Regions from separate parts of the Chryseobacillus diguaensis genome, predicted to be linked through region 4. Evidence: riboswitches for the same ligand, from Rfam matches in the RefSeq annotation. Region 4 holds a riboswitch; each other region holds the start of a gene.
What was found. A riboswitch is a leader RNA that binds a small molecule or an ion and turns the genes downstream of it on or off. The one in region 4 is predicted to bind S-adenosylmethionine.
Positions count from the first base shown of each region.

Region 1: it holds a riboswitch for S-adenosylmethionine, as region 4 does, so the genes downstream of both, ACOT8F_RS04190 (bifunctional homocysteine S-methyltransferase/methylenetetrahydrofolate reductase) here and ACOT8F_RS10735 (O-acetylhomoserine aminocarboxypropyltransferase/cysteine synthase family protein) in region 4, are expected to answer to the same signal.
Region 2: it holds a riboswitch for S-adenosylmethionine, as region 4 does, so the genes downstream of both, ACOT8F_RS12065 (sulfonate ABC transporter substrate-binding protein) here and ACOT8F_RS10735 (O-acetylhomoserine aminocarboxypropyltransferase/cysteine synthase family protein) in region 4, are expected to answer to the same signal.
Region 3: it holds a riboswitch for S-adenosylmethionine, as region 4 does, so the genes downstream of both, ACOT8F_RS09620 (hypothetical protein) here and ACOT8F_RS10735 (O-acetylhomoserine aminocarboxypropyltransferase/cysteine synthase family protein) in region 4, are expected to answer to the same signal.

Region 1 covers NZ_JBMKNV010000002.1:286,487-294,377, forward strand. Annotated here, with positions in the region: gene metH (methionine synthase) at 1-190, opposite strand, end outside; gene ACOT8F_RS04190 (bifunctional homocysteine S-methyltransferase/methylenetetrahydrofolate reductase) at 183-2,033, opposite strand; SAM riboswitch class I at 2,184-2,401, opposite strand; gene ACOT8F_RS04195 (hypothetical protein) at 2,563-2,961, shown strand; gene ACOT8F_RS04200 (DUF2252 family protein) at 3,122-3,562, shown strand; partial or broken gene ACOT8F_RS04205 (DUF2252 family protein) at 3,579-4,511, shown strand; gene ACOT8F_RS04210 (YajQ family cyclic di-GMP-binding protein) at 4,809-5,300, opposite strand; gene ACOT8F_RS04215 (CvfB family protein) at 5,400-6,260, shown strand; gene ACOT8F_RS04220 (BMP family lipoprotein) at 6,769-7,746, shown strand; gene ACOT8F_RS04225 (methyl-accepting chemotaxis protein) at 7,743-7,891, shown strand, end outside.
Region 2 covers NZ_JBMKNV010000006.1:177,792-185,682, forward strand. Annotated here, with positions in the region: gene rbsK (ribokinase) at 1-663, shown strand, start outside; gene rbsD (D-ribose pyranase) at 667-1,062, shown strand; gene ACOT8F_RS12040 (sugar ABC transporter ATP-binding protein) at 1,239-2,720, shown strand; gene rbsC (ribose ABC transporter permease RbsC) at 2,722-3,693, shown strand; gene rbsB (ribose ABC transporter substrate-binding protein RbsB) at 3,706-4,623, shown strand; gene ACOT8F_RS12055 (hypothetical protein) at 4,893-5,168, opposite strand; gene ACOT8F_RS12060 (DUF2292 domain-containing protein) at 5,192-5,359, opposite strand; SAM riboswitch class I at 5,607-5,692, shown strand; gene ACOT8F_RS12065 (sulfonate ABC transporter substrate-binding protein) at 5,825-6,790, shown strand; gene ssuD (FMNH2-dependent alkanesulfonate monooxygenase) at 6,804-7,891, shown strand, end outside.
Region 3 covers NZ_JBMKNV010000005.1:33,283-41,173, forward strand. Annotated here, with positions in the region: gene ACOT8F_RS09600 (DMT family transporter) at 1-241, opposite strand, end outside; gene ACOT8F_RS09605 (amino acid permease) at 469-1,815, shown strand; gene ACOT8F_RS09610 (hypothetical protein) at 1,854-2,438, opposite strand; gene ACOT8F_RS09615 (NAD(P)H-dependent oxidoreductase) at 2,685-3,143, opposite strand; gene ACOT8F_RS09620 (hypothetical protein) at 3,287-3,631, opposite strand; SAM riboswitch class I at 3,703-3,810, opposite strand; gene ACOT8F_RS09625 (hypothetical protein) at 3,871-4,086, opposite strand; gene ACOT8F_RS09630 (hypothetical protein) at 4,710-4,931, shown strand; gene ACOT8F_RS09635 (hypothetical protein) at 5,230-5,448, shown strand; gene ACOT8F_RS09640 (FMN-binding negative transcriptional regulator) at 5,454-6,068, opposite strand; gene ACOT8F_RS09645 (GNAT family N-acetyltransferase) at 6,089-6,994, opposite strand; gene ACOT8F_RS09650 (MFS transporter) at 7,247-7,891, opposite strand, start outside.
Region 4 covers NZ_JBMKNV010000005.1:223,325-231,215, forward strand. Annotated here, with positions in the region: gene ACOT8F_RS10715 (dicarboxylate/amino acid:cation symporter) at 1-943, opposite strand, end outside; gene ACOT8F_RS10720 (MetQ/NlpA family ABC transporter substrate-binding protein) at 1,213-2,034, opposite strand; gene ACOT8F_RS10725 (methionine ABC transporter permease) at 2,047-2,715, opposite strand; gene ACOT8F_RS10730 (methionine ABC transporter ATP-binding protein) at 2,708-3,733, opposite strand; SAM riboswitch class I at 3,835-3,944, opposite strand; gene ACOT8F_RS10735 (O-acetylhomoserine aminocarboxypropyltransferase/cysteine synthase family protein) at 4,057-5,373, opposite strand; SAM riboswitch class I at 5,518-5,620, opposite strand; gene ACOT8F_RS10740 (SCP2 sterol-binding domain-containing protein) at 5,693-6,019, opposite strand; partial or broken gene ACOT8F_RS10745 (IS1595 family transposase) at 6,337-6,450, shown strand; partial or broken gene ACOT8F_RS10750 (GTP cyclohydrolase, FolE2/MptA family) at 6,648-6,752, opposite strand; gene ACOT8F_RS10755 (thioredoxin family protein) at 7,207-7,506, opposite strand; gene ACOT8F_RS10760 (toprim domain-containing protein) at 7,551-7,891, opposite strand, start outside.

The DNA.
Region 1 (7,891 bases), on a different contig from region 4:
TCGCCTGCAAATAGGTTTCATGGATACGCAAAATTGTGTCAGGAGAAGTGATATTCAGGTACTCGTTGCATCCCTCATATTCTTCTCCGCCAAAATCTACTGCTGTAAGGTTTGCATTTTGGATCATCGTGCCCATCGCTCCGTCAAGAACGAGTATTTTCTTTTTTAACTGCTCATGGATGTTAGACATTCAAAAACTTCCTTTCCGAACGAAGCCTTTCCTTTTCGGCAATGTAGTTGCTAAGTTCAACTGTCAGATTGTATTGCAAAAATGGTGTGATTAAATAAATGCCGTTAAATAACTCGAATGCAGCATCAATCAGAGAACGGGCTATAGCCAGACCTTCCTGGTTTGCCTGGATTTTGTCATTTCCCGCAAGCCGCATTTTTTCCCTGATGGAATCAGAAAGCTTCATACCTGGAATTTCATGATGAATAAATTCGGCATTCCGGCTGCTTGTTAATGGCATGATGCCTATATAAATCGGAGCATTAAGATTTCTTGTCGCTTCGTATACCTCCTGAATCTGTTCAATAGAAAAGAGAGGCTGCGAAATAAAGTAATCGGCTCCGCAAGAAATTTTCTTATCAAGTCTTTCAACAGCCTTATCCAAATGGCGGACATTCGGGTTAAAAGCAGCCCCGACTGAAAAATTTGTTTTTTCTCCAAGAGGCTTTCCTGAATAGGAAACGCCTTTATTAAATTGTTTAATCAGGCTGATCAGATCAAAAGCAGACAAGTCATATACGGAAGTTGCACCTGGAAAATCACCGATTTTAGAAGGATCGCCTGTTACGGCAAGAACATCTGTTAGGCCAAGTGTATGGAGTCCCATTAAATGGGATTGCAATCCAATCAGGTTTCTGTCCCTGCAGGTGATATGAACAAGAGAACGTGCTCCAAGCTTTTCTTTAATAATGGAACCTGCTGCCGCATTGCTGATCCTTGGCGAAGCGAGGGAGTTGTCAGCAAGGGTGATGGCATCGATTCCTGTACTTTGCAGAGCTTTGGCCCCTTCAAGAAATTTGGAAAGACCAAGTGTTTTAGGCGGATCAAGCTCTACAATGACAGAGCGCCGGGTTTTCACCAGTTCTTCAAGCGGCGGAGCCATTCTTGTTTCGCTGCCCTGAACATTTACTGTTTCTGTCCGGTAGCGGATCTTTTTTTTCAAAACAGGTGAGAGGTTTGATACAGCTCTTGCCATTGCTGCTATGTGTCTTGGTGTTGTTCCGCAGCACCCTCCTATTAAACGCGCACCCTGGTCTCTCAGCTTGATGGCACTTTCTGCAAAGTAGCTTTCATCAGATTCATAGACCAGTCTTCCGTCGACTAAACCGGGAAGACTTCCGTTTGGATAAACAGAAAGGAAGGCCTTTTTCGGAAGAGGAACCTCTTCGAGCGAACGGATCATATGATGAGGACCGAGGCGGCAATTCAGCCCCACAACATCTGCCCCGATTTCTTCGAGTATTTCAAGTCCTTCTCCAAGCGGTGTACCGTCCTGCAGCACTCCTGTTTCATGTAGTGAAACGTTTGTAATAATTGGAAGAGCCGTTTCTTTTCGGGCAATTTCTGTAACGGCCTTTAATTCTTCAAAATCATAGTAGGTTTCTAATAATAGACCGTCAATTCCTTCGTTTAGAAGAATGTAAAGCTGCTCGCGGAAATTTCGTTTAAGCTCTTCAAGAGAATGAGAGCTTTTTTTAAAGGTACGGACTCCGCCAATCGTGCCCATTACATATACACTTTCTCCAGCCGCTTTTTTAGCATGCTGGACTGCTTTACTATTAATTTGGCGGATATCATCCTCTAGTCCATAGTGTGAGAGTTTAATATAGTTTGCTCCATATGTGTTCGTTTGAATAACATTTGCACCGGCTTCAATATAAGCCTGATGTATGCCTGTAATCTGTTCAGGTTTAGAAAGATTTAATTCCTCAAAACATCGGTCAACGCCATAAGAATACAACAAGGTTCCCATAGCACCATCACCTATTAAAATTTGTTTATTGAGATCTGAAAGAAATCCCATGCTGCTTTATCCCCCATTTCAAAAGTAAACTTCCTGATTTCGCCTGCAAAAGAGTGGTTTAGGTCAAGTCTTTGAATTACAAGTCTCGTAAAATGGTTTCTAAACAAAAAAGCCTTCTTATTAAGAAGAAGACTTGGATGTGCGCGCTTCTTCTTATCTATCAAGCAATAATGCCTGCTGGAATTAGCACCTTGGCACGCTGGATTCTAAAGACCTGCAATGAATGCAGAAACCGGACAAAAAGACCGAAAAACAAGCAGAATGCTTTTTTTGCCGTCTCTTGCCCGGTTTATAAACTCGTTTTCCAAACGTAAAAACCGGTTGCTGAAGCTTCATAGGGCCAGTCCCTCAGCTTCTCTTGATAAGAAAGTATTCAATTTATCCACCTTGCTTTAAAGACAGTGCTTTTTTCGTATTGTTTCTAATTTACCTAAAATTTCGAAAACATTCAAGGGGGTAAAAACTGAATTTTTTGGAATCAGAAGGATTCTATGATATTAAATGGAATATATTGGGTTAAAAGGGGCTGGTGATCATAAAAAAGATAATTGCTGCCATTCTGGTTATAGCCGCTGGTTTTTTTCTTTTTTATTCTCAAAGCTATGGTGAATTTCCGCTGAAAGAAAAACTGAAGCACGCAGACAGCCTGATCCTACGTGATTTAAGGAATGGCAGGGATACTAAAATAACAGATTCAAAACAAATACAGCAATTCTTAGATCATATCGAGAATGTACAAGTAAAAAAGGCTTTTAACCAAAGGGAAAATTACTCTGGAGGCTGGTCTTTTTCAGCCAAATATGGGAAGACAAGCATGGCTTTTGCAGATCGGAAAATCGACATTGACGGGACCGAATATGATGTAAAAGGAAAACTTCCCTATGATCAAATTTATCAGTTTATGAAAGAGCAGACGAATCATAAATAGAGCGGCTGGCCGCCTGAAGAGAACCATTCTCTCCAGGCTTTTTTATTTCACCAAAAGCCTTTTTCTCGATATTTATTTCAATCTTTACATAAGGTTCATGTTTTGGAAAAAAACGAACGGTATAGTTAGGGTTGACCAATTGAATAGAGGAGGAAACATCTTGAAATTGAAAACATCTTTATTAGCGCTCACCTTTGCCATTGTTCCTTTTTCTTTTGCCTCAGCAGCTGATAAGTCTTCCTCCCGTGAATCCTACTTGAAGACTGAGATCTCAAATGATAATTCGTATATTGCAGTTCCATCGCTTCGAGAAGAGAAATATTCAGCTATGGAAGAGTCGCCCTTTGCCTTTTATAGAGCAACCAATCCACTTTATTATCATGATTTAGCGAGCGGCGTTATACCGGTTCCCAGCTCATGGAAAACAGCTCCGAACATCCAAACATTCATTCAGGGAGATGCACACGCAGAAAACATCGGCTTTTTTGATAATGATAAAGGAGACGTCATTTTTGACCTGAATGATTATGATGAATCTTATAAAGGACCATTTTATTGGGATTTAATCCGGTTTTCACCCAGTATTTTTTTAATGGGATGATGAAGCAAAAAATCTCAGCTTGTCGGCTCAGGAGAAAGAGGACCTTGTATCATCTTTTTTAAGTACATACCAAGCAACGATTGAAAGCGTTAACGGAAACAACGGTGAAAATTCAACTCAGCTGGACGAAGGTTATTTAAAGAGCGGGTTCGTCCAGGATGAATTAAGGCACGCCAAGTCTTCTGACAGTCTTGCCAAGCTTTTGGACAAATGGACCATTTTATCGAACGGAAAGAGAATCTTTGATTTGTCCAATTCTGATCTGGCCTCAGCTGCTGCAGTGAAAAGCGAAATCATGAATAATTGGTCCTCATACGTTCAAAGTCTTGGCAGCTGGGCTCAATCAATGCCTGCTGGCTACTTTCAAATGAAAGATGTTGCTCAAAGACTTCACTCAGGTCTTGGCAGTCTTGGGACAGACAAATATTATATTCTGATTGAAGGGAAGACAGCTTCCCCTGACGATGACGTGATTCTGCAAATGAAGGAACAGCGACTTCCGTCGATGTTCAACGAGGGAAGCTTGTCCACTTCCCAGTATCAAGGGTGGTTCCCGTCTCATGCTGAACGTTCTGCAACGGCTGCAAAGGGGCTTGGCATCGAGACAGATAATCACCTTGGAACAATCGCATTCAATGGAAAATCATTCCGGGTTGAACGGATTTCACCTTACAAGGAAGGAATCAGTTCATCTGATTTCAGCAGCCTTTCTGATATGCAGGATTTTGTCAATTACTCTGCGACAGCTCTTGCTTTAGCTCATGCAAGATCTGACAAAGATTTTAATTCGGCCTATGTTTCATATAATTATGAGCAGGGATTTCTTGATGCACTAGCAGCATTGCCAAAGCTGAAAACCACCATTTTAACATTGGGTGAAAATTATGCTAATCAGGTAAAAGCTGATTATCAATTGTATTTGGATTTACGCAGAAATGGTGACCTGTAACAGCCATAAAAAAGCGGAACGATCAGATTTCTGATGTTCCGCCTTTCTATTGTCCAGCTCCAGCACCCAGCCCCTCTAGGTCGCTTCAGAAAATACTTCAAAGCCAAAGACCGGCTTTGCAGTATTTCCTCCAGCGCTTGTCGGGGCTGAACGGGTGCTTCCGCTTTTCTTATTGTCCAGCTCCAGCACCCAGCCCCTCTAGGTCGCTTCAGAAAATACTTCAAAGTTAAAGAACAACTTTGCAGTATTTTCCTCCAGCGCTTGTCGGGGCTGAACGGGTGCTTCCGCTTTTCTTTACTATCTGAAATTAATAAACTGCACATCAATGGATAGATCGGCCTGACGGATTGCCGCAATGATTTGCTGCAATTCATCTTTGCTTTTGCCGGTTACGCGGACTTGATCATCCTGAACTTGTGTTTTCACTTTTAGTCCGGTATTTTTAATAATCGTGTTTACTTTTTTGGCATTTTCTTTATCAATTCCCTGAACAAGCTTACCGCGCTGGCGAACCGTTCCTCCAGAAGCATTTTCGCTTTTTCCATATTGAATATTTTTTGTAGGGACGTTTCGCTTAATCAGCTTGCTGACTAATACATCCTTCAGCTGCTCCATTTTATAGTCATCATCCGAAATAAGTACCAGCTCTTCATTTTCAAGCTTGATGTCACTTTTGCTGCCCTTAAAATCATAGCGGGTTTTAATTTCTTTCATTGCCGTTGTAATCGCATTTGTTACTTCAGGAAGTTCAATTTTGGATACAATATCAAATGAGCTTTCTTTTGCCATAAACAATCCATCCTCCAAACATTTCACTTATAGCTTGATTATAGTAGAATATAACAGGCTAAACAACTTGTATGAACAAGTGGAAGGAACGGTGAATCGATGAGACCAGGAACATTTGAAACATTAACAGCAGATGAACGAGTCGAATACGGATTTTATCTGACAGACGGAGAAAAACGGGTTTTGCTTCATGATAGTGAAATAACAGGAGAAGTAGAAGTAGGGGACAAGATTGAAGTATTTTTATTCCCTGACTTTCAGGACCGCCTTGCCGCAACAATGAAGAAGCCCATTGTTGAAGAAGGGGAGTACGAATGGCTGGAAGTAGTAGATGTGGTAGATGAAATGGGCGTATTTGTAGACATCGGTCTTTCAAAGGATGCTTTAGTGGCAAATGATATTCTGCCTCCTTCTTACGAAATCTGGCCTGAAAAAGGGGACAAGCTCTACTGCACACTGCGCATTACACAAAACGGACGATTCTTTGCCCGTTTGGCAACAGAAGAAGTGATAAAGGAAAAAGTTGTTCCGGCAAACAGAGAAATTTTTAATAAAAATGTCACAGGTCAAGTCTATCGTTCCATCATGGCAGGCTGTTTTATCTTAACGATTGAAGGCTACAGAGGTTTTATCCACTCCTCTCAAATGCAGCAGGAGCCGAGACTTGGTGAAACCGTCACAGGCCGTGTCATTGACGTAAAAGAAGATGGATCACTCAATGTCTCCCTGCTCCCAAGAGTACATGAAGCACTGGGCACAGACGGAGAAAAAATATATTCTTACATGGAAGAAAGAGGAGGCGCTATGCCTTACGGCGATAAGAGCGACGCTGAAGACATCAAACAGCGATTCGGCATGAGCAAAGGAGCATTTAAAAGAGCTCTCGGCTCCCTGATGAAAGAAAAGAAAGTCTATCAGGAGGATGGATGGACTTACTTTGTTAAGGAAGATAAGGAATAGCTAGAAGAAGACTCCAGTTTTACTGGGGTCTTTTTTTATGGATTTAGTTTGTTTTAGTGGTTTGCTGGTTTAATGGTTTACTGTATTGGGGGACAGGAACTGTGAAATGGGTGCCCCAGCTCCTTTAATGCAATAAAGATCTGTCCCCATTTTAAACGAGGCTTTATTTGGCTTGGGGTATCCTCCTATGCTATGTGTCCCCCACTATATTAATGCAGCAGAGGACAGGGACCTGGTTAAGTGGCTCTGACCCCAACTAAGTAAAAGCATTAAAGGTGTGTCCCCGATTCCTCTTTGCTGCTATAAATCAAGGTTAAGAAAAGGCTGCATCTGTCCCCCGATGCGCTAATTGAATAGGGGACAGGAGGCCCCGCCTGACCCCCAGCAAATCACCGCACAAAACCACCACCAACCACCCCCAAATAAAAATTTCACCCTCCCTATAAACATATAACTCCGCAAGTCCGATAAAAGAAATGGAAACATAAAACAGAGGAGAGAATACATAATGCACGCACGCAAAGAGTTTATTTTTTTATTGCTTCTTTTTCTTCTTGCAGGCTGTTCTGGACAAAAGCCTGTAAGTTCAATTGATAATAAAGTGAAAATTGGCATCATGCTGTCAGATGCCGGGCTTGGGGATCAGTCTTTCAGTGATTCTGGTTTTAAGGGACTCGAGAAGGCAAGGAATGAGGGGCGGATTTTATTTGATTACCGTGAGCTGAAAGACAGCGGTACTTACGAAAAAGGATTAACGCAGCTTGTTGAGGACGGGAATGACCTTGTGATCGGGCTAGGTTTCATGGCTCAGGAGGATCTTGAAAAGACAGCCAAAAAGTATCCAAATAAAAAATTCATTCTCGTTGATGCGGTCTCAAGTTTAAAAAATGTGACTTCCATCACTTTTAAAGAGAACCAGGGATCTTTCCTGGCAGGTGTGGTAGCGGCACTCACAACGAGAACCAATACGATAGGTTTTTTAGGCGGTGCTGACGTGCCGCTGATTCATAAGTTTGCCGATGGATTTGTTCATGGTGCAAAGTCTGTAAAACCTGATATTGCAATTAAAATTCAGTATGCAGGAGACTTTGGAAATGACAAGCTCGGTGCAGAAGTAGCAAAAAAAATGATCAGCGAAAAAGCGGATGTTTTATATACAGCTGCAGGGTTTACCGGGATCGGTGCTTTGAAAGCTGCTCAGGCAAATCATATTCACGCTATAGGAGTCGATACGGATCAGTATTACTATGCTGAAAAAGCGGTCGTTACTTCTATGCTAAAGAATGTAGATGTGGCGATTTATGATGTAGTGAGGGATTTTGCGAAAACAAAACAAGTGCCGAGTGGCCATATTGAACTTGGAATGGATAAAAACGGGGTAGGTCTTGCGCCAATTCGAGCGATTGAACTGACACCTGAACAGCAAAACATTCTTGATCAATGGACTCAAAAAGTGAAAAACGGTGAAGTGGAGGCGAGCCAATGACCATCAAAAAGCGTTTATACTTTAATTCTTACGGCTTGCTGATTCTTGCAGTTGCTATGATCTGCTTTATCATCTTTAATATGATTTCCATTCAATCCTCCAACCAGGATTACGTACCTGTTTTAATGGATGTTCAAAAGCTTGA
Region 2 (7,891 bases), on a different contig from region 4:
AATTTAAAGGAAAACGGCGTTCGTACCGAATATATGAAACCGGTTACACATGCAGAAAGCGGAACCGCTCATATAACGTTAGCCGAAGGAGACAACAGCATCATTGTAGTTAAAGGAGCGAATCAATACGTGCTCCCTTCGCTTGTTGAAAAAGCGCTGGATGTTGTTCGCGAGTCGGATATGGTGCTCATTCAGCAGGAGATTCCAGAAGAAACAGTTGAGTACGTCAGCGAAATTTGCGATAAGGTTAACATCCCGCTCCTTTTGAATCCTGCTCCTGCCCGTCCAGTCAGTGAAAAAGTGCTAAAGCAAGCTGCCTACCTGACTCCGAATGAATCAGAGGCAAACGTTATCTTCGAAAAAATTTCGATTACCGATGCACTAAAGCAGTTTCCAAACAAACTGCTGATCACAGAAGGCAGCAAGGGTGCCCGTTTCTATAATGGCATGGAAGAAATGACCGTTCCTTCCTTTAAGGTTGAAGCTGTTGATACAACAGGAGCCGGCGATACCTTCAATGCCGGATTTGCCGTTGCGATCTCAGAAGGGATGAGCCTTGAAGAAAGCATCCGGTTTGCCAATCGCGCTGCCTCCCTTTCAGTTACGAAGTTCGGAGCACAAGGCGGAATGCCAACACGAGCTGAAGTAGAAAAGGAGCTGTGAAAAATGAAAAGACACGGGATACTCAACAGCAATATAGCCAAGGTACTCTCTGACTTTGGCCACACCGACACCATTGTGATCGCGGATGCCGGTCTGCCTGTTCCAGACGGTGTTCATAAAATTGACCTTGCCCTCACAGCCGGAACGCCATCCTTTCAAGATGTCGTCCATGCCGTGGCATCAGATATGGTCATTGAAAAAGTAACCATTGCTTCTGAGATCGAACATGCCAACCCTGCTGCAAAAGCCTTTTTAGACTCTTTTTTTACAAATACCGATATCGAAACAGTTTCTCATGAAGAATTGAAGCGCCTTTCAAAAGACGTGAAGGCTATTATCCGAACAGGTGAAATCACACCTTATGCCAATTGTATTTTACATGCAGGTGTAATCTTTTAAGGCTCTTTTCTTAAACTTTGTTGCTCATGATCCTATATTTCGTTCAACAAACCAGCTATAAGGCAAGAACTTTAAGAAAAGATGCCCCGAAGCTAGACTAAACGGGTGATAAAGGCTTTTACGAATAGCAGCAATCTTGGCGAAAACAGCCTTTTCTAAATAAATGAGGTGAAAAAATGGACATTCAAATGAAGAACATTCACAAAGCATTTGGAAGCAATCAGGTGCTGCGGGGAGTTGACTTCCCTTTAAAGCAAGGAGAGATTCACGCTCTCATGGGGGAAAACGGAGCCGGAAAATCCACCTTGATGAACCTTTTGACAGGTCTTCATTCCATTGATGAAGGGACCATCCATATAGATGGTAAGGAAATCGTCTTCAGCAATCCAAAGGAAGCCGAGCAAAACGGTATTACCTTTATTCATCAGGAGCTGAATATCTGGCCGGATATGACGGTGCTTGAGAATCTGTTTATCGGAAAAGAATTGCGATCCCCTATCGGCTTTTTAAAGACAAAAGAAATGAGGGCGCTTGCCATAAAACAATTCGACCGGCTCGACGTCTCGATTCCGCTTGATAAACCGGCTGGCAGCTGCTCCGTCGGCGAACAGCAGATGATTGAAATTGCGAAGGCCTTAATGACAGATGCCAAGGTCATGATCATGGATGAACCGACAGCTGCCCTGACGGAGCGCGAAATTCAGAAGCTGTTCAATGTTATGAACTCGCTCAGAAATCAAGGCGTGTCGATCGTCTACATCTCTCATCGAATGGAAGAAATCTTTGCAATCTGTGACAGGATTACCGTCATGCGGGACGGGAAAATAATTGACACAAAGGCGATTCCAGAAACGAATTTCAATGATGTCGTGAAAAAAATGGTCGGCCGGGAGCTGAATGACCGCTTCCCTGATCGAAGCTTCAAAGAAGGACCCATCACCCTTGAAGTGAAATCGCTTACAAAAAAGGACGCCTTTCAGGATATCAGCTTTACCGTGCATGCAGGTGAAATTCTCGGTGTTTCCGGTCTCATGGGAGCAGGCCGAACCGAAATCATGAGAGCGATCTTCGGGGTTGATTCCTTCGATAGCGGTGAAATCTGGCTCGAAGGAAAAAAGCTCTCCATTAAAACGCCAGACCAGGCAGTAAAAGCAGGAATCGGCTTTATTACAGAAGACCGAAAAACAGAAGGATTAATCCTTGATTTCTCCATTAAAGACAACATGGTCCTCCCTACGCTGTACAGCTTTGCCCCTAATGGAATCATCAGCGACCAAAGCGAGGCTGATTTTACAGACATGCTGATCAAGCGCCTTTCTGTCAAAACCGCTTCAGCCGCTGCAAAGGTCAGCACCCTGTCCGGAGGAAATCAGCAAAAGGTCGTCATTGCGAAATGGATCGGGATTGGACCAAAGCTTCTGATCCTTGACGAGCCGACACGCGGTGTGGATGTCGGGGCAAAACGAGAAATCTATCAGCTGATGAACGAGCTGACGGACAGAGGAGTCGCGATTATTATGGTCTCCTCTGAGCTCCCTGAAATACTCGGAATGAGCGACCGGATCCTTGTTGTTCATGAAGGAAAGCTGACCGGAAATCTGCCAAAAGAAGAAGCTGATCAGGAAAAGATTATGTCATTAGCTACAGGAGGTCTATAACATGAAAACAATCATCGAAGGCACACAGCCTAAAAAAGCAGCCAGTGTTCAGTCCATCACGCAAAAGCTTGGCCCGCTGCTCGGTTTACTTTTATTAGTCCTTATCGTTTCGATATTAAATCCAAGCTTTCTAGAACCATTGAACATCCTTAACCTGCTTCGTCAGGTGGCCATTAATGCCTTAATCGCCTTTGGCATGACGTTTGTTATTTTAACCGGCGGCATTGATTTATCTGTCGGCGCTATTCTCGCCCTATCAAGCGCTCTATCCGCAGGCATGATCATTGCAGGCGTTGATCCCATTCTCGCTATTTTCATCGGAACAATCCTTGGCGGAATCATGGGGATGGTGAACGGCCTATTAATCACTAAAGGAAAAATGGCACCGTTTATCGCAACACTCGCAACAATGACGCTGTTTAGAGGACTCACGCTTGTCTTCACAAACGGAAATCCAATCACAGGTCTCGGAGACAATTACCTCTTCCAGTTGTTTGGACGCGGCTATTTCTTCGGCATCCCAGTTCCCGCAATTACGATGATCTTCACCTTTGTCATTCTTTATGTCCTTCTTCATAAAACACCTTTCGGCAGACGAACGTATGCCATTGGCGGGAACGAAAAGGCATCAATTATATCCGGGATTAAAGTGCCTCGTGTGAAAATGATGATTTACGGCTTGTCCGGTTTACTCGCAGCCCTTGCCGGATCCATTCTCACTTCCAGGTTGAACTCAGCGCAGCCAACAGCCGGCACGTCATATGAGCTGGATGCGATCGCAGCCGTTGTCCTTGGCGGGACAAGCCTGTCAGGCGGTAAAGGAAGAATTGCCGGCACACTGATCGGTGCCTTAATTATCGGAACGTTAAACAACGGCTTGAACCTGCTTGGCGTCTCCTCCTTCTATCAGATGGTTGTAAAAGGGATTGTCATCATCATTGCCGTATTGCTCGACCGAAATAAATCAGCGTAAGGAGAGGCTACTATGAAAAAAACACTTGTCATACTTGTCGCATTATCTCTCATGCTTTTAAGCGCATGCTCCCTTGATCCACCGGAATGGGCAAAGCCTGGGAAGAAAAAGAATCTAAAGGATATTAAAATCGGATTATCTGTCTCTACCTTAAATAACCCGTTCTTTGTTTCATTAAAGGATGGCGTCGTAAAAGAAGCGAAAGCACTCGGCATGCAGGTAAAGGTCGTGGATGCCCAAAACGACTCAGCGAAGCAAATTAACGATGTCGAAGACTTGATGCAGCAAAACGTAGATGTGCTGCTCATAAATCCAACAGATTCCTCCGCGATCTCATCAGCGGTACAATCAGCAAACAACATCGGGATCCCTGTCATCACGCTTGACCGCTCCGCTGAAAAAGGAGATGTCAAAACTCTCGTAGCCTCTGACAACATCAAAGGCGGCGAAATGGCTGGCGACTACCTAGTGAAAAAGCTCGGGAAAAATGCAGAGGTAGCTGAGCTCCAAGGGGTACCAGGGGCATCAGCCACACGCGAAAGAGGAAAAGGATTCCACAACGTCGCGGACAAACAGCTCAACATCACAGCAAGCCAGGCAGCCGACTTCGACCGCACAAAAGGCTTAAACGTCATGGAAAACATCCTCCAGGCCAAACCAAACATCAAGGCCGTGTTCGCCCACAACGACGAAATGGCATTAGGTGCGATCCAGGCTATTAACAGCTCTGGTAAAGACATTATGGTCATCGGCTTTGATGGAAATGATGATGCACTCAACGCCATTAAAGCAGGAAAGATGGAAGCCACCATTGCGCAGCAGCCTGAATTGATTGGGTCACTGGCTGTGAAAGCAGGAAAAGATGTACTAAGTGGGAAGAAGATAGAGAAAAAGATTCCGGTGCCTTTGAGGTTGGTGGCGAAGGACTAAAAGTAATGATGGATCTGCCAAGGGATTCAATTAATTAAATAAATCCCCTCTGATCGACTGTTAAAAGGGCTAATAATGAGCTCAAGTCTTATAAGAGGGGATATAAATTTTTAATTGCTTTTACTAATTTTAATATGTTGTTTTTGTAATAAAAAAGGTATAGCATTTTCTCCTTAAAACTGCTTTTTGAGACAGCTGCCGCGCAGTTTTTTATCGGTCTTTTGCTCAGCATACCGCTTCATAAGTGGCTGTCGCGGTGATGCTGGCTGCTAAGCCGATTTTACAAACCGCTTGTAAAAGACTTCAAGAGAAGGAATAAGCTCGCCCTTGCCGATCTTAAAAAGCTGCAGAGCCTGTTCATTCTGCTGTCTGCTTTTTGCGAATTCGAGAAATAGAAGCAGCCATTTCCTTCTTTTGAGGATTTCATAAGCTCCTCTGCTGTACAGCCATTCTTCAATAGTATTATAAATCCCTCTGTTGACACCGTATTTTTCTTTGCAATACTGCTGAAATTTCAAATCTGGAAAATGCAGTTCTTCACCCAACCCCCCTTGTCTCCTTTCATAACTTATTGTCTATTCTTAGGCTGCGGATTTTTCTTAATCAATCTCGTTTTCTCATGGATATCCAACTGAGTGATAACCCCTTCATGAATGGTGATAAACAGTGAGCCGTATTCCAGCTTTTCAAGAATGGACAGAAGGTATTCTTTCTTTTCCTGATCAACTTTTCCCATAGCCGCTCCTGCCTTTCATTAAGAATAAGATAAAAAAAGGCACTCTATTTCCAGGTTGGAAAATAAAATGCCTTCGGTTAACCGATCGGCTTATTATATGGATATTCCTATTCTAAATACGATTTAACCGATAAGTCAACTTGGAATTATAAAAAATGACTTTTGGCTTAATTTTTAATTTTTTGAATATTAAGTTGACAGATCGGATTACTGTGTATTAACATGTGTTTCAAGCAAAACAATTAAACTCTTATCAAGAGAGGCGGAGGGATTGGCCCAATGAAGCCTCGGCAACCACTTTTTGAACGGTGCCAATTCCTGCACAGATAAGAGGGAAGGTTGAACAGCCTCCCTTTTGGAGGCTGTTTTGCATTCTAATAAAATTTTATAGTTTTTATGGAGCCTTCTTTTTTTGAAAGAGGACAGAAAAAGGCCAGAACTAATAAAAAAAGGGGGAGAAAGCAGATGGTAGTGAAAAAGCATTCCTACGCATTATTCGCCCTGGCCGCCTTCATGCTGCTGGCCGCATGCCAGGCAAACGATGAAAAGGCAGCAGGTACAGCCGGGGGGAAAGAAATCCGCATTGGTTATCAGAAATTCGGGACACTGAACATCTTAAAGGCACAGGGGAATCTCGATCAGGCATTAAAGAAACAGGGCTATTCCGTGAAGTGGGCTGAGTTTCCGGCAGGTCCGCAGCTTTTGGAGGCTCTCAATGTAGGGAGCATCGATTTTGGGCATACAGGAGAAGCTCCTCCTGTATTTGCACAGGCAGCAAAGGCACCGCTTGTCTATGCAGGGAATGAGCCATCCAATCCTAAAGGGGAAGCCATTGTCGTGCCGAAGGACTCCAAAATTAAAAGCCTGGAGGATCTTAAGGGCAAAAAAATTGCGCTGAATAAAGGATCCAACGTGCATTACCTGCTTGTAAAAGCCTTGGAGAAAGCTCATTTAAAACCGGAGGATGTGAAAACGGTTTATCTTCCGCCTTCTGATGCACTTGGTGCTTTTCAGCGCGGCAGTGTAGACGCTTGGGTCATCTGGGATCCATTTTTGGCAAATGCAGAAGAAAAACTGGGGGTGAAAATAGTGCAGGATGGCGAGGGACTTGTGGCCAATCGCGAATTTTTACTGGCAAACAAAACATTTGCCGCCGAGCATCCTGACATTCAAAAAACCATTTTCGCAGAGCTCCGGAAAACAGATCAATGGGTCCAGGACAATCCTAAAAAAGCTGCGGAATTTTTATCGCCTCAAATCAACATCAGTGTTTCCGCTCTGGAGAAAACAATTAACAGAAGAAAATACGGTCTGGAAGAAATCAAGCCGGAGGTTCTCGCCCAGCAGCAGAAAATTGCTGATTCCTTCTACAATCTTAAGCTGATACCGGTAAAGATTGACGTCAATGAAGCAGCGGAAAGCAAAAAATAGAAAGGGGTATCCAATGAATATTTATTGGTTTTTGCCGACTCATGGTGACAGCAGGTATTTAGGAACGAGTACAGGGGGAAGGGCCATTACTTTTCCATACTTAAGACAAATTGCACAAGCGGTGGATGAACTGGGATATACCGGTGCTTTACTGCCTACAGGGCGGTCCTGTGAAGATTCATGGGTGACAGCATCCTCGCTTATTCCTGTCACCGAAAGAATGAAATTCTTGATCGCCGTCCGTCCGGGGCTGATCTCGCCGTCAGCAGCGGCACGGATGGCAGCTACCTTTGACAGGCTGTCCGGCGGCCGAATACTGATCAATGTGGTGACGGGAGGTGATCCTGTTGAGCTTGCAGGAGACGGGATTCATCTGAATCATGACGAGAGATATGAGGTAACAAATGAGTTTCTGGATATTTGGAGAAGAGTATCTGCCGGCGAGGAGACTGATTACAGCGGCAAGCACCTTAACGTAAAGGGAGCCAAGCTTCTCTACCCGCCTGTTCAAAAGCCATATCCTCCTTTATTTTTCGGAGGCTCCTCCGACCCGGCCATTGAGGCTGCGGCCAATCACATTGATGTATATCTGACATGGGGAGAGCCGCCGGCAGATGTGGCGGAAAAAATCAATAGGGTCAAACTAGCTGCTGAAAAAACTGGAAGGACGGTGCGCTTTGGCATCAGGCTTCATGTCATCGTCCGCGAAACCTCTCAAGAAGCGTGGGAAGCAGCAGACGATCTGATCCGCTATGCAGATGACAATATCATCGAGGCTTCGCAAAAAGTATTTGCCCGTTTTGATTCAGTGGGTCAGAAGCGGATGGCCGCTCTTCATCACAGTAAGAGGGATTCACTTGAAATCAGTCCGAATTTATGGGCCGGTGTCGGACTTGTCAGAGGCGGAGCGGGAACAGCCCTCGTCGGCAGCCCGGATGAAGTGGCAGAACGGATAGAGGAATACAAAGACCTTGGGGTTGAACATTTTATTCTTTCAGGGTATCCCCATCTGGAGGAGGCCTACAGAGTTGCCGAGCTGTTATTTCCAAAGCTTCATCTCGCACAGCCTGAGAAAAACGGCGGCCAATTTTTCAGCCCGTT
Region 3 (7,891 bases), 190 kb from region 4:
CATAAACAGCCCCAAGCAAACCGCCCAGCAGCTGCCATTTCGGCACAGTCAGAACCGACATAATGCTATTTCCTTTGCCCATAAAAATAGTGGATAAAAGCAGAACCAAAGTGCCAATAGCAAAAGAAACAAAAGCCCCTTCGACAGAACCTATTTTTTTCCCAAGAGCACCATTAACCCCAGCCTGAAGGGACATCAATACTCCCGCAACAACCGTTAACACTACAAATAACCAGTTCATTTTGTTCCTCCCGCTATTAAACTATCAATAATAACCTGAATTATATTTTACAACTATTTTGGATTTAAATGGACGAATTTGCTTCAAGCATAAACTTCCATTGACTGTATAAGATAGAACTATTATACTATCAAAGTATTGATCACTTAACTGCACAAAAGCATAAAAGCGTTCAAGTAAAAAAGACTCAGCAATTATTTTCTTTTATTCAGGAAGGCAGGAAAAGCATGGAACAAGAACAAAAGCTAAAAAAAGGGCTTTTACCGAGGCATGTCCAATTTATTGCCCTCGCAGGTATGATAGGAACAGGAATTTTCAAAGGCAGTTCTGATACACTTAGTCTTGCTGGACCAAGTGTGATCTTTGCATACTTAATGGGAGGGCTGCTTCTCTTTATCGTAATGGCCGCTCTTGCAGAAATGGCTATTGTTTACCCGAATATCAACGTGCAGAATCTGATTTCGAAGGCATTCGGCACGCAGGTTTCCTTTATTGTCGGATGGCTCTATTGGATTAATTGGCTGATTGTAACCATCGTAGAACTGCTTGCAGCAGGAAGCTTTCTTCAATTTTGGTTTAACGGAGCTCCGCTTTGGCTCTTAACGTTAATTTGTACTATTTTTATCATTGGTATTAATTTGATTCAAGTAAAATATTATGGTGAATTTGAGTTCTATTTTGCGGGCATTAAAATTATTACGCTGACTGTCTTTATCATTTTAGGCTTGTGCATTCTTTTCGGCATAATTCCAAGTCCAATCCATGAACCTTTTTCCAACTATACAGCCCATGGAGGATTCTTTCCTAATGGAGCTGGAGGTATGCTCAGTGCTTTTCTGGTTGTTACGTTCTCCTACGGGGGAGCAGAACTGATCGGAGTTGCTGTAACGGAGACGAAGGATGCAAAAAAAGTCTTGCCGAAAGTCATTAAAGGCACAGTGATCAGAGTTATTCTTTTCTATATACTGCCTATCTTCATCATTTGCGGCCTTATTCCATGGGATAAAGTTTCAGGACAGGATAGCCCCTTTGTTCAGGTTTTTACCATTACAGGACTGCCAGGTGCTGCCCAAATTATGAACTTTGTATTATTAACAGCCGTTTTGTCAGCTGCTAATTCAGGAATCTTTGCAACTTCCAGAACACTTTATTCAATGGCAAACAATGCGGAAGCTCCTAAAAAACTTGCTAAAGTGACAAAACTAGGAATTCCTGTCAACGGAATTTTATTAACAGCTGTTTGTCTGACAATTGGCGTTTTTCTTGCTTATAAAACACCAGGCGAAGTCATCAGCTATTTAATGACAATTCCAGGTTTTACCATTATTTTATTATGGATAAGCATTTGTCTTGCCCAGCTTAAGCTTAGAAAAAACTATTCGGAAGAACCTTTTTTTAAAGTAAAATGGGCACCCTACACAACAATTGCTGCAAGCCTCGCACTCTTCATTATCTTTATTTCTTTTGTTTTTAATAAAGATAATCTCATTGGAACAACCGTATGTCTGATTATTTTGGCTGTGCTGATTTCCTTTTCTTTCTTGTACCGGAAAAAGAATAACAGCCTTTCATAGAAAAAAGGAGCTGACTCTGATCAGCTCCTTTTTTGCGTTTATATTTTAAAATAAGGACTGTTCAGTCCTCTTATAAACATGCCGTAATCAATCACTACTATGTCATTTTCTTCTGATAAGGCGACGTTTGCCAGCCGCAAATCGATCGGGATAATTCCGTTCATTAAGAATTTTACTTCCAGCTCAACTAATGTCCTTACATGCAAAAGTGTAAGCGGGACTTTGCGGCACATCTTTTTCATGATAATCCAGCCATGACCTGATTCTATAACCTTACAGAGATTCGGCTTAACATGCCTATTGCAGCTTTTATATATTTGAGCTTCTGTTTCATTACTTTTATAACCCCACTCAGAAAGCGCTACTTTCAGGACAGTCCCATTATTCAAGTCATATACAATACGGTTGAAACCATTTCCAATAACAGGATATTCCAGTTTCAATACTTGTTTGGAAACTTGAAGCTTTTGATGAATAAGCCGATGCTGTCCCATTTGTGCAATCCAGGCGTGAATCGAGCTGATTTGTTTAGTCGTAAGAATCCTGCTCTGATCATTTTGCTGCTTCGGGCTGTTTTGCTGAATTCGTCTTCTGTATTCCTCTTCTTCATTCACAGGGTACATTCCAGACGTCCCTCGCCTTCTGCCATTAAATACTATAGTATATTTTTGTTTTGGGAAGTTGGCAGGGCTGATCCTAGACCATACTGGAGGCTTGCTTGCCAGGTAGATACAAGTATCAGTGAAAAAAATCGATTTCAATAAAATTTCCTTGTCTCTATAACGAAATAAAGCTGACTCGCAAATACGGCTAAAGAACGGAATATCGCAAGTCAGCCGCTTCAAAAAGCTGATATCATTACTTCCCCTTTATTCAGGAATGCTCTTCAGCTTCTTGGCAATCTCAATAAATTGTTTCAGCTGGTTGCTGATTCTTTCTTCAAGGTCTGCTTCATTGATCGGCTCAAGCGGGCTGGTTTTATCAATCTGTGGATCTGTCAGGTATACGCCTCTCAAAATGGTTTGGGCATGCAGTGCTGCAAGCAATGGCTTAAAGGAATAGTCAATTGCAAGCAAGTGTGCCTGGCTGCCTCCGATCATTAATGGTTTTTCTTTAAGGGCATCCCGGGGCAAGAGATCAAGCAAGGTTTTTAATACGCCGGAATAGGCCGCTTTGTAGACTGGTGAAGCAATGATTACACCATCTGCCTTTTGGATGCTTTCAGCAATTTCCCTTACAGTTGGATGATCGTATTCTGCCTGAACCAGCACCTTCGGATCCACATCAAGAACTGAAATTCCTCTCACTGTATGGCCATCGCGTTCCAATTTATTCTTTAAATGATTTAATACAATTGTTGACCTGGATTCAAAATAGAAGGGCTTCCTGAAATAGTAACAATTTCACTCATCTGCCTCTTCCCCTTTTGCGAAATTAGCATTTCTTGGTATAGCTGCCTTATGACAGTAAGCTAATTGGTGAACGATCCTTTGGCTGAAGTAATCTTCTGAGAAATGTCTATGCGCTGATTTTTCAATTCAATTGCTTTTTCTTGAAGCTTTTCTTTTTCATAACGGTCAAGCTGCTGTCTTAATTGACCATAAATAGCCAGCAATTGTTCATTAATCTGATCAAATCTCTTCCATAATTTCTGTTCATGTTGCTCTTCCAATTCTTTGATGACGAACTGATCTGCCAGATAAAGCTTTTCTAAAATCTCTTCCTGCCACTTTTCATCCCCTGTATTTTTAGCATGTAAGTACAGATCCAGATAATCATTTGTCCAAGCTTCTTTCGTTTGTCTGAAGTTTTTCACTGTATTGACCTCCTATGAATATAAGAAAAAACCTCTTCATAAGAAGAGGTTTTCTATTCAGAAAGGTCCTCCCCTTATCTTCCAGAGCATGCGCTCTGATGGATTTAGCACCATTCAGTCTTAAGACTGTGGTTGCTGAGGCTTCATAGGGCCAGTCCCTCCGCCTCTCTGGATAAGAGATTTTAACGTTTTTAAGTTATATGAAATTTTACGCAGTTTATTCCAAGATGTCAATACATTTATGCCATTTTTTCTTTCATTTCCCTCATCATGTTCATCATCATCGTTGTCATTTCATCTGATTCCTGCATTTTTTTCATCATCATGTCCATGTCCATTTCACTCATCATGTCCATTTCTTTCATCTTTTCCATCATCATGCTCATCGTTCTCATTTTGCCGAGCATGTCTTCCATCATTGTCATCATCATCATATTCATCATCATTTTGTCCATGTTCATCTTCCTCTCAAAAAGTGATCAGAATCGTCCATTTACAAGGTTCCCTTAATAGGGAATTTTAAACATATGAGGTGAGCAGCTTCTTCATTCAATGCTTGCTGAAAGGGAAGAAATGAAGACTTTATAAACGGAGATTTTTTCATCTGCAATGGTGATGCTGTTCCTTACTGTTCAACGAAGTTCAATGCAAGTTCTTTTATAGAAGGTCCTTCTCATGAACTGAAAGTGAATGGGCTGGCAATGCAAGCAAAGGTCTTAGCTCCTGCTGCCACTGAAACAAAGATTGCCCAGCATTCAATTTTAGATATGGATGATTTTTAATACGGGGTTGCTGAAGTACCATACTGCAAAAGAAATGCTTAAGTCATGCTTGATCTTCATGATAGTGAAAAGGTTGTTGGGATTGTCGACGTGGAAACCTATGAATTCCAATTGAAAAATCCTATTTATCCTAATGTAACAAGGTCAGTTACAAGAGAGTAGGACAAACAGACCTGTAGCATAGATAGTTAGCTGCAGGAATTTTCTTTTTAAAAAAATTTCCCGTTTCCGGTATATTTCTCCTAAAAGAGGGTATTAATCCATGGAAGAATTAAACGTTGAGGGAGAATAGGAAAATGAGTATAGCGATTATTCAAGTGAAAGAACCGCTTACGGAAGAAAAGATTAATATGATAGAGTCCAGGCTTTCTCAGACAAATGGAATTGAAAGAGCGTTAATAGATGTGAAAACAGGCAGTATCCGAGTTGAATATGACGGGCTGAAAATTGTACCTGAACTCATGATGGAAGCATTAAGCAAGCACGGGCTGGAATCGGAGGAACTTCAAAACGTTTAAGGCTCTACACTTAAATTTTGTTGCATTTTTCTCTATATAAGACAATTCCGAACAAGTAGCGAGCCGCGAATTGTAAGAAAAGATGCCGCGAAACTAATTTTATACTTTTTATAATCACATATGAATAGCAGCAATATTTTGTGAAAACAAGCCATGTATAACCAAAGTGCCGCCTTTAAAAGGCGGCCGTTTTTATTTGAAAGATCTTCCCTTTAGCTGCTCTAATTCTGGTTTTTCAGTATATCTTTCCTTAAATGATTCATACTAGAAACCAGAATAGGAAAGGAGTGTTCCTCCAATGAATTTTCAGGAAGATGAAGTTCAGTTAGACGAACATGGTAATTACATTGTTCCTCCAGCTAAAATGAAAGAAGTACTTGATTATGTTACCCAGTTAAATAACAAAGTAGATGAAATGCGAGTCAGCATGGAGGAAAAAATTTCTTATTTGGAAAATGGTACTGACTGGCAGACGATAAGCAGAAAAGCTTTAATGAAAAGGAATTACCGGAAATAAGGAGGTCAAACACCTTTCGCATTTTTTTCCATCAATTCAGCAATTGCTCTGCTGTTCTCGCTTCCGATCTCTTTCAAATGCCTGGCCACTGCCAATTGACGATCAGCAGAATGATTTTGACTCAGCTTCCACTTGCCTTCCATCCGGTCAATTTTAAGAATAAAACCTGTTATTCCCTTCATCATACCATCTAAATAATGAGAAGGAAGATTTTCCATTTTATACGGACTGCTGGCATCTTCGTATTTTGACACGAGCATTGTTAAGCTTTTTTTGAGTTCTTCAGGATCTGTTATAAGCACTATTTTTCCATACACGTGAATACTGACATAATTCCAAGTGGGCACTGCTTTATGCGTTTCATACCAGGATGGGGAAATGTAGGAATGCGGTCCTTGAAAAAGAGCCAGAACCGTTTTATCCAGAATCCCTCTCCACTGGTCATTCGCTTTAGCAAAGTGACCATATAGACACCCGTTTTCTCTATCCAGAATGAGAGGGAGATGAGTCGCCACAGGTTCATCTTCAAAATTAGAAATAAGTGCTGCAAATCCATTTTGTTCCATAAATTCGTAAATAACATCTGCCTTCTCTATTTCAAAATCCTTCGGTATATACACTGTTATCCCCCATTTATCACTTATTCAAATACCATGAACGCTTGTTTCAACGGTGTCCCATTTGGCGCTGCAGCTTCTTTAAACTCAGCTTTTTCCAGCAAATGGATCAGGAGTTCGTTTGAACTCGGCAAATTATAGGTTGTTTTATGATAGGATATTCCAGGCGGAAAAACCTCATTCAGCAAGTTCAATAGGATTTCCTGTTTATTATCCTCTGTTTCACTTACTTTGCATTGGTATAATACCACTGCCGAAAGCTTCCCATCTTCATTAAACCTTCTTTGATAAATGGCATATCCAATTTCCTTCTGTAAATCATTCTTCACGATAACCGATTCTCCGCTGCACAAAAAATTCCAGCGTGTTTGCCATGGAACCTCTGAATCATAAAAGGACAGCTGTCCCGCTTCATGTGGTATGCCATAGTGTTTAGAGAAGACTTTAGAGGCCTTGAACACATTATCCGGCATAGCACCTTTATGTTCAAAAAATAAAAGTGTATCTTGAAATTTATAACCGCAGCGCTCATAAAGGCGGATGGCCTTTTTATTAACACTGAATGCTTCAAGACTTGCTGAATCCACCCCTTCTTTTTTATAAAGCTCGAGGGTTTTGTTAACGAGCACTCTTCCTACTCCAAGGCTGCGGTAATTCACCGCTACACTTGTTCCTCCATTCCATGCTCTCTTTTTTCCATTTATCCTCTTTATTGCATTTAAAATAATTCCCACTGGTTCGCCTTGATCAAAGGCCACAAAGGAATAATCAGGAGATAATCCCATTTGACCCATCCTGCTGATCAGCTGATCTGCACTTAATTCGATGGGTGTGTAATAATCTCTAAATCCCTTATTCCAAGCTTCTAATGCTTCTGCAATCGTACAATGGCTGAATGGCTTTATTTCAACTGTTTGAAGTGTTTCCATCGTTCTTCCCCCATGGTTATGACAGATTTTCATTACCTATTCGACAAGGCTCTTTTCTTAAACTTTGTTGTTTTTTCATGCAATTAAGTGAATATAGATCATGAATACACCTGCGTATTTTAAGAAAAGATGACACAAAGCTAATCTTTATACGTGTTTTAAGACCATACGTTCAGCAACAATGTTTGGCACAGCCTTCGACAAAGAACAGAGAAAATCCTTACACATACAAGATGCTTTTAAAAAATTTCTTTACATTCCTTCTTTCACTTCCTTCTTCGTAAACAGAATAAAGAAGAACATATAAAGAGAAACAATGGCGAGGAAAATGGTAACCAGCTCAATAGCTAAATGATCCATAATTCCCCCTGTAATGAGCGGAAGAATGATACCTCCTATTCCCCCTGCTGCAATAAGGATACTCGTATTACGATCTGTACTGCCTTTTAACATCTCAGTTGCATAGACAAGGGAAATTCCAAAAATACCTGCCATTAAAAGACCCGTTAACCCAATGATCAAATAACCCGCCCATAAATTGGTAACAAACGATAAACTAGCCATAAATATGGCGGCACCGATGCAGCAGACAGCCAAATACACGGAATAAGTAAACCTTTCAGCGAGATGACCGGAAAACAGCCGGCCTATAACCATAGCCGTCCAGAAAAATGTCACACTGAAGGTTGCCAGAAAAGGAGCTGAGCCGAGCTTTTGGATAAGAATAGAAGGCAGAAAGTTCATAATACTGACTTCCATACCGACATAAAAAAGAAAAAAAAGTACGAAACCTGGCAAATAGGCTGTTTTTCCGTAGTGAATAGGCTGTCTTTCTGGCTGTTCTTTCTTTTCTTCTGCATTCTCTGAAACAACACCTTGTAAAGAAAGCTTCAGCCA
Region 4 (7,891 bases):
ACATCGCTGCCATGGACAAATAGATGGATGTTCCATCTAAGTTAAACGAGTAGCCAGTAGGCACAACGAGTCCGACAACAGACTTAGAACATCCATAATTCTCGAGCTTCTTCATAAGGCTTGGAAGAGCAGATTCGGAAGAAGATGTTCCTAAAACAAGAAGCAGCTCTTCTTTTATATAAGAAATAAACTTAAAAATATTGAATCCATAAAATTTCGCGATTCCTCCGAGAATGACGATAATAAACAAAAACATTGTTAAATAGACAGAGCCCATTAATTTTCCAAGAGATACAAGTGAGCCCAGGCCAAACTGACCTATTGTATAGGCCATGGCACCAGCTGCAGCTATAGGTGAAACCTTCATCACAATTTTGACAATTCCAAAAAAGATATCTGTCAGCCTTTCAAAAAAATTTAGTACTGGCTTTGATTTCTCACCTAACCCTGCTGCTGACACACCAAACAAAACAGCAAAAAAGAGAATAGGAAGCAAATCTCCGCTGGCCATTGCACTAACAACATTATCAGGCACGATATCAGTAAGAAAGCCTACAACCCCGTGGCTAGTTTCAGAGGTAGCCGCCTCAGAATACTGTGCAACATCACCTTCATTTACTGAATTTGTTGAAATCCCTGCTCCAGGCTGCACCAGATTGACAACAATGATCCCAATTGCAAGGGCCAGCGTAGTTACAATCTCAAAATAGATAAGCGCTTTTCCTCCAATGCGCCCTGCCTTTTTTAAATCCCCCATACCGCCAATCCCAACGACAATCGTCATGAATATGATCGGTGCAATTACCATTTTGATCATTTTAATAAAAACGTCAGCAAGAACCTTTAGCTGAACGCCGAATGATGGAAAAATAAATCCCACGCCGATCCCGATCAGAATCCCAATGATTACCTGTATGGTGAGATTCTTAAAATTAACTCTCACTCCTATTCACACCTTCCCTCTGTTTGTCACCGCTTACACAAGTAATTCTATCAATATGTACGGAAAATTTAAACTTAAGGGCCCTAAGAGGATTTCTAATCCCTCTTCCTTCACAAGGAAAAAGGACTCAATTTTCAGAATTAAACGGATAAAAAAAAGAGGAATGCCTGTTGGCATCCCTCTTTTCTACTATTATAATATGCGCAAGCTTCATACCGTATGGACATTTGCTGGGTGTTATGAATCAAATTGCAATGGTTAGCCAAAAATTAGTTGCTGACTGGTACGACAGCACCCTTGTATTTTTGTTTAATAAAGTCTTGAATTTCTTTGCTGTGAAGAACCTCAACAAGTGTTTTGATTTCTTTTCTGTTCTCGTCGCCTTTGCGCACTGCAATGATGTTTACATATGGAGAATCCGCACCTTCAAGCGCAATAGCATCTTTAAGAGGATTCAAGCCTGCAGAGATGGCATAGTTTGTGTTGATTAGGACTGCATCCCCTTCACCGCTTTTGTAAGCTTGAGGAAGATAACTTGCTTCTACATCTGTTTTAAACTTAAGGTTTTTAGGATTTTCAGCAATGTCTTTTACTGTAGCTGTTGTTTTATCAACGCCTGGCTTTAATTTAATCAAACCTTTGCTCTCAAGAAGTGTCAGCATGCGGCCATGATCGGCTACAGAAGAACTCATGATAATTTGGGCGTTGTTAGGAAGCTCTTCAAGCTTTTTATATTTTTTAGAATAAACACCGATCGGCTCAATGTGAATACCGCCTGCATTTACAAAATTGTAATCTTTGTTTTCAGCCATTTGGGCCTTCATATAAGGCATGTGCTGGAAGTAGTTGGCATCAAGTTCTTTGCTTGCTAAAGATTTGTTCGGCAATACATAGTCTTTGAATTTAATAATTTTCAGCTTAACGCCTTTTTTCTCAAGAAGCGGTTCCGCTTTTTCAAGTATTTCAGCATGTGGTACGTTGGATGCCCCAATGACAAGGGTTCCTTTTTGGCCAGCTCCACCGCTTGTGCCGCATGCAGCAAGCGCTGCAACAGTTAAAACAGTAATAAAGGTTAATAATAATTTTCTCATTCTTTTTTCCCCCTAGCGTTTATCCAGTTTTTTAGTAAGTAAGTCTCCAATAATTTGGATGATAAAAACAATGATCAATATGAACACGGTGGCAATAGCCGTTACCTGGATGCTGTCGCGCTGGAATCCGTCTAAGAATGCGTAATCCCCAAGTCCGCCAGCACCAACGAACCCTGCCATTGCAGTAAAGCCTACAGTCGCAATCGCTGTTACGGTAATGCCTGATACTAAAGCAGGCATTGCTTCAGGCAGCAGCACTTTAAAAATAATTGTACTGGTTTTTGCCCCCATTGATTTAGCTGCTTCAATAACACCTTTATCAATTTCTCGAAGGGCAATTTCAACCATTCTTCCATAGAAGGGTGCCGCACCGATAATTAAAGCGGGCAGGGCAGCATCTGCACCAAGAATGGTACCAACAAGAATTTTAGTAAATGGAAGGAGCAATATGATTAAGATAATGAATGGAATCGACCGGAACACATTGACAATGGCTGAGACGATAATATATAAAACTTTGTTTTCCCACAGGTTTCCCCGTCCTGTTAAAAACAGAAGCAATCCTAGGAGCATTCCGAGGACAAAGGTAAACACAACGGAAATGACTGTCATATAGAGCGTTTCATAGGTGGCATTCCAAAGATCACTCCAAACCACGTCAGGTAAAAGCTGACTAAGCATTCGGAATCACCTCCACTTCTACTTTCTGCTGTTTAAGAAAGACAAGAGCATGGTTCAATTCGCTGTCTTCTCCTTCAAGATGAAGAAATAATGTTCCATATGCACCGCTTTGGGTCTGAGTAATTTTCCCATGAAGAATGTTTACGTTCACTTGGTGCTCTCTGATCAGCTCATTAATGACCGGCTGGCCGGTTGAGTCTCCTACAAATGTCAGCTGAACCACTTTGCCTGTCTGATATTGCTTGATCAATAGGTCAATGGTTTCTTTTGCATCTTCCGGCTCTGTAATCTGCTGAACGAACCGCTTTGTAATTGGCTGTTCAGGACGCTGGAAAACCTGCAGCACTTTACCCTCTTCTACAATTCTTCCGTTTTCCATAACCGCTACCCTGTGGCAGATTTTCCTGATTACATGCATCTCATGTGTTATTAAAACAATCGTCAAGCCAAGTCTTTTGTTAATATCTACCAAAAGATCTAAGATTGAATCTGTTGTTTGAGGATCCAGCGCTGAGGTAGCCTCATCACAAAGGAGTACCTGAGGATTGTTGGCCAGCGCTCTCGCAATGCCGACACGCTGTTTTTGTCCTCCGCTTAGCTGTGATGGGTAGGCATTTTCTCTGCCTTCAAGTCCAACCAGATTAATTAATTCTTTCACCCGCTGCAGCCTTTTAGCTTTTGGAACTCCCGCAATTTCAAGAGGAAACCCAATATTTTCACTGACGGTTCTGGACCAGAGGAGATTAAAATGCTGGAAGATCATACTGATTTGCTGCCGTGCTTTTCTTAATCCAGATTCTCCGATCTGATCCATCCTTTTCCCCGCAACCTCAACAGTCCCGCCAGTAGGTTTTTCCAAGCCATTGAGCAGGCGGATCAAGGAACTTTTTCCAGCACCGCTGTATCCAATAATGCCGTATATCTCGCCTTTATCAACTTGAATGTTTACATTGTCAACAGCTGTAATATTCCCTGTTTTTGTAGAATAGGTTTTTGAAACTTCGGATAGTTTAATCATTAAATCACCTTCTTTAGCATTTAAATTAGTAAACGATTGGGAACAGAAAAAGCCTTTCTGCACAAATGAGCAGAAAGGCTTGAATAGGAGTCTTCGCCTTTCTCTCATCTTTCAAAACAGCCAGCTGCTTTGAGTGAATTGGCACCATTTCAGATTAACTGACGGTTGCCGGGTTTCATAGGGCACGTCCCTCCACCTCTCTTGATAAGAGAACAATCGTTTATTCAATTAGCGCATTAATACGCTTAATTAGGTTCGAAGGTGATTATAACACGGATATTTTCTTCCGTCAACTATTAGAATTGTTTTTTCAGAAGGTTTTGTCATGCCTGAGGCACAAGGTAATCCGATTTTTTTCCTGTCGCTTTCTCAATTGCCTGCTCTAAATCCTCAAGCAGATCATCAATGTGTTCAATCCCTACAGAGAGTCGAATGAGGTCTTCCGTCACTCCTGATTGAATCAGCTCATCATGGTCAAGCTGCTGATGAGTTGTGCTCGCAGGATGAATAATCAGGCTCTTCGCATCTCCTACGTTGGCAACATGCGACCATAGCTTGACATTGTTGATGAGTTCGCTGCCTGCCTCTCTTCCGCCGGATATCCCAAACACCGCTACAGCGCCGGCCCCTTTTGGCAAATACTTGTCTGCAAGCGGCTTTGAAGGATGATTTTCGAGACCTGGATATAACACCCAGTCAACGCCTGGATGTTCCTCTAAATAGGCAACCACTTTTTTCGTATTGGCAATATGTTCTTTCATTCTGACATGCAGAGTTTCAAGGCCAAGGGTAAATTGAAAGGCATTGAACGGGCTAATTGCTGGACCTAAATCCCTAAGCAGCTGAACCCTTGCTTTTGCTATGTAAGCAGCCTCCCCAAGTGCTTCAGCATATACGAGGTTGTTATAGCTCGGATCAGGTGTGACAAATCCAGGGAACTTTTCAGAATTCCAATTAAATTTACCGCCATCAACAATAATTCCCCCAAGTGTTGTTCCATTCCCTAAGAGCCACTTCGTTGCAGAGTGGACAACAATGTCCGCTCCAAAATCGATCGGCTTGCATAAATAAGGGGTACCAAATGTGTTATCCACGATTAACGGAATATTTGATTCATGAGCTATATCTGCTATAGCTTCAATATCAATAACCAGTAAACTTGGATTTCCAATTGTTTCTGCAAATACAGCCTTTGTTTTTGGCGTAATAGCACTGCGGAAATTTTCAGGGTTTGAAGGATTGACGAAGGTCGTTTTTATACCATATTTCGGAAGGGTGTTTGCAAATAAATTATAGGTTCCGCCATATAAAGTAGAAGCCGCAACTACTTCATCACCAGCTTCTGCAATATTCAAAATGGAAAGAGTAATAGCCGCCATCCCGCTTGCAACGGCAAGCGCCCCGATTCCTCCTTCAAGTTCTGCTATTCTCTCCTCAAGTACTGTTGCTGTCGGATTATGAATTCGTGTATAAATATAACCCTGTTCCTGCAAAGCAAATAAATTGGCTGCATGATCTGTATTGTTAAATAAATAGGCATTAGACTGATAAATGGGCACAGCTCTCGCACCTGTTATCGGGTCCGCATTCAATCCTCCATGAATTCCAACTGTTTCCTGGCGATATTGTTTGTCTGACATTTTTCTTCCTCCTTCTCATTGTTCAAGCTTATTTTCATGCTGTTCTGAACACACTCGAGTTGTAAAAATTGGACATTATGCTGCAAACAAATTCGGATTCATGCAAAAAACCTCTTCAAAGAAGAGGCTTTCATCCGCTCACCCTTCTTATCTGTCAGAGCATTTCACTCTGCTGGAATTAGCACCGTGTCAATTGACCGGTTGCCGGGCTTCATCGGGCCATTCCCTCCGCCACTCTTGATAAGTAATACGATTGAATTTTCTTAATTTTAAATCAAATTAAAAAAGATTTCAACTAAAACGGTTTTTCTTTTGATCACTATTTTTTTAAAAGCCACAATATGGATTCCAGCCGGAGGAGATTGTGAATCGTTCCCTCAGCTTTAACACGTTTATGATTAACACCATCCTGGAGCTTTACTTCTCCTTTGAAAATATCCATTAAGTCTTCTTCAATACCGATCAAAATCACATCTACATCAGGAACAAACTTTTTTTGGTGTATACCTGCCTGGTTAATTTCAACATACATAACGTCTTCTGAATCACTGGCTAAAAGCTTTAAATAGATAGGTGATTTCCTTAATAAGGGTTTCACATGTCTTGCAGGATCATACACTTTTTCAGCGGTAAATCCCAGTTCCATCCTATTCCTCCATTACCTTTTATGAAGGAGTTCCGTAAACATTTCGAATTTCCTTTTATTTTCCATCGACAATTTCATCATGGGAATTTATTTTCCGGGAAATATGTCATTTCTGCTGAATGTCGTGTTAAGTTTACTGAAGATTTGTGATGTTTCATGTCGGTGATAAAAGGCATGGTGGAAAGTTGTAAAACATGACAACTGTTAAGCAAAAATACGAGAATATAATGTCGAATTTTTAGAATGCTACAAAAAATATAAGAAAAGAAAACGTTGAAAAACCAATTTGATTGTTTCCATCTTCGTAAATCAGCAGACTTTATTATGTTACTTTGTTTTATTGGAGACATAAAGTGTTACCAGCTCTCAAACAAATGGACTTCAACACATTTTCAGGGATTGTAGAGATGGATTCTCAACTAATGTTACATATGATACGCTTAGATTAACAAAATTTGGTATTCAAAGGTACCTTGCATTAGTTTCTCATTTCAATAGCCACTCAAAACCGTCACGGGAATTTTCTTCATCCAATAAAACCTCCCTAAATCGTAAACATTACGATTTAACAATAATACAATATTCATTTTGTGAAAAGTTTTATATGTTCTTTGGTATTATTTATTATTTATTTAGCTATCGTTAATTCTGCATACGCATCGTGAAGATGAATCGACTCTTCATTTCTGCATTCCACCCGGAATGCATTGATATACTCGATTTCATATAGATCCTTAAAATAGGAGGCTTTCTTCGATTTTAACTCGTGTTAAGGAACATTTTTATTTAACAGGGGGATGATTTTTTTGCTAATTTCCACTATTGTTTTGCGGATACATTTATCTCTTTACTTTTCAAAGAAACACTCAAAATCAAGAGGTGGGTTTGTACATAAGATTCAGTTCCTGACCTTTTTTGAGAGCATTTCCAGGTTTATTTTCTTATTTCCATCTTTTATTTGCTATTTTCGACATTTTTAATCAATATCCAACTTTTTTTCTTATAGGGATGCCGATTATGTTATTAATCATTTTCTGCATGTTTTTATTTTCTGTTGGTTTACTTATGATATGGCTCGCTATTTTCGGAAAAGGGTCTAGCATGAATGTAATTCGTTCTATTTATTTTCTGATTGCTTTTCGCAATTGATTAAAAATAAAAAAACGGCACTTAAGAAGGACCGTTCTCTATTTGAGCAAATTATATAAGTATTCTACAGACTGAAACCCATAAACCTTATCTGTAGGCTTCCCATTTTGAAAAATTAACAAACAAGGAACACTTTCAATTTCCCAGGCTGCGGCTTGCTCAGGGAGATAATTCAAATTACTTGAATAGAGCTCCAAATCAGGCAATGTTTCTTCTACTATAGTCAGCATGCGCTTAGCAAGCTGGCATGTTCCGCAAAAAGGGGTATACAAATAAAGGATAAAACGGTCTTTGTCTGTCATTGCAGAAGTTATTTCCTGTTTCGTTAAGTCAATCATTTTAAAGAAAGGTACACCTCTTTATTTGTGCATGGCATTCAATCTTATAAAAATTTTGCCTGCACATCTATATTAGCGCCAAGCAGGATGGAAGCAATATGCTGTTCTGGTGCTGAAGCAACTTCTCTGTACATTTTATCGACATATAAATGAGAGGCCTTCGGGAATTCCCTTTTAAATTGCTTTCTCAGCTTTTCACCTGCTTCGTCCGAATCAACGAGTACATAAACATCTTTATTAAAATAAATATCAATTAACTCATCAAGCTTTGTTAGGCTAATGGTTCCGTTTGTACAAATAATTTCAACATTTTCATTAATAACATCCATGAGTTTTCTTTTATCTGATTTACCCTCGACGATAATTACTTTTTCCAGCTCAGCTA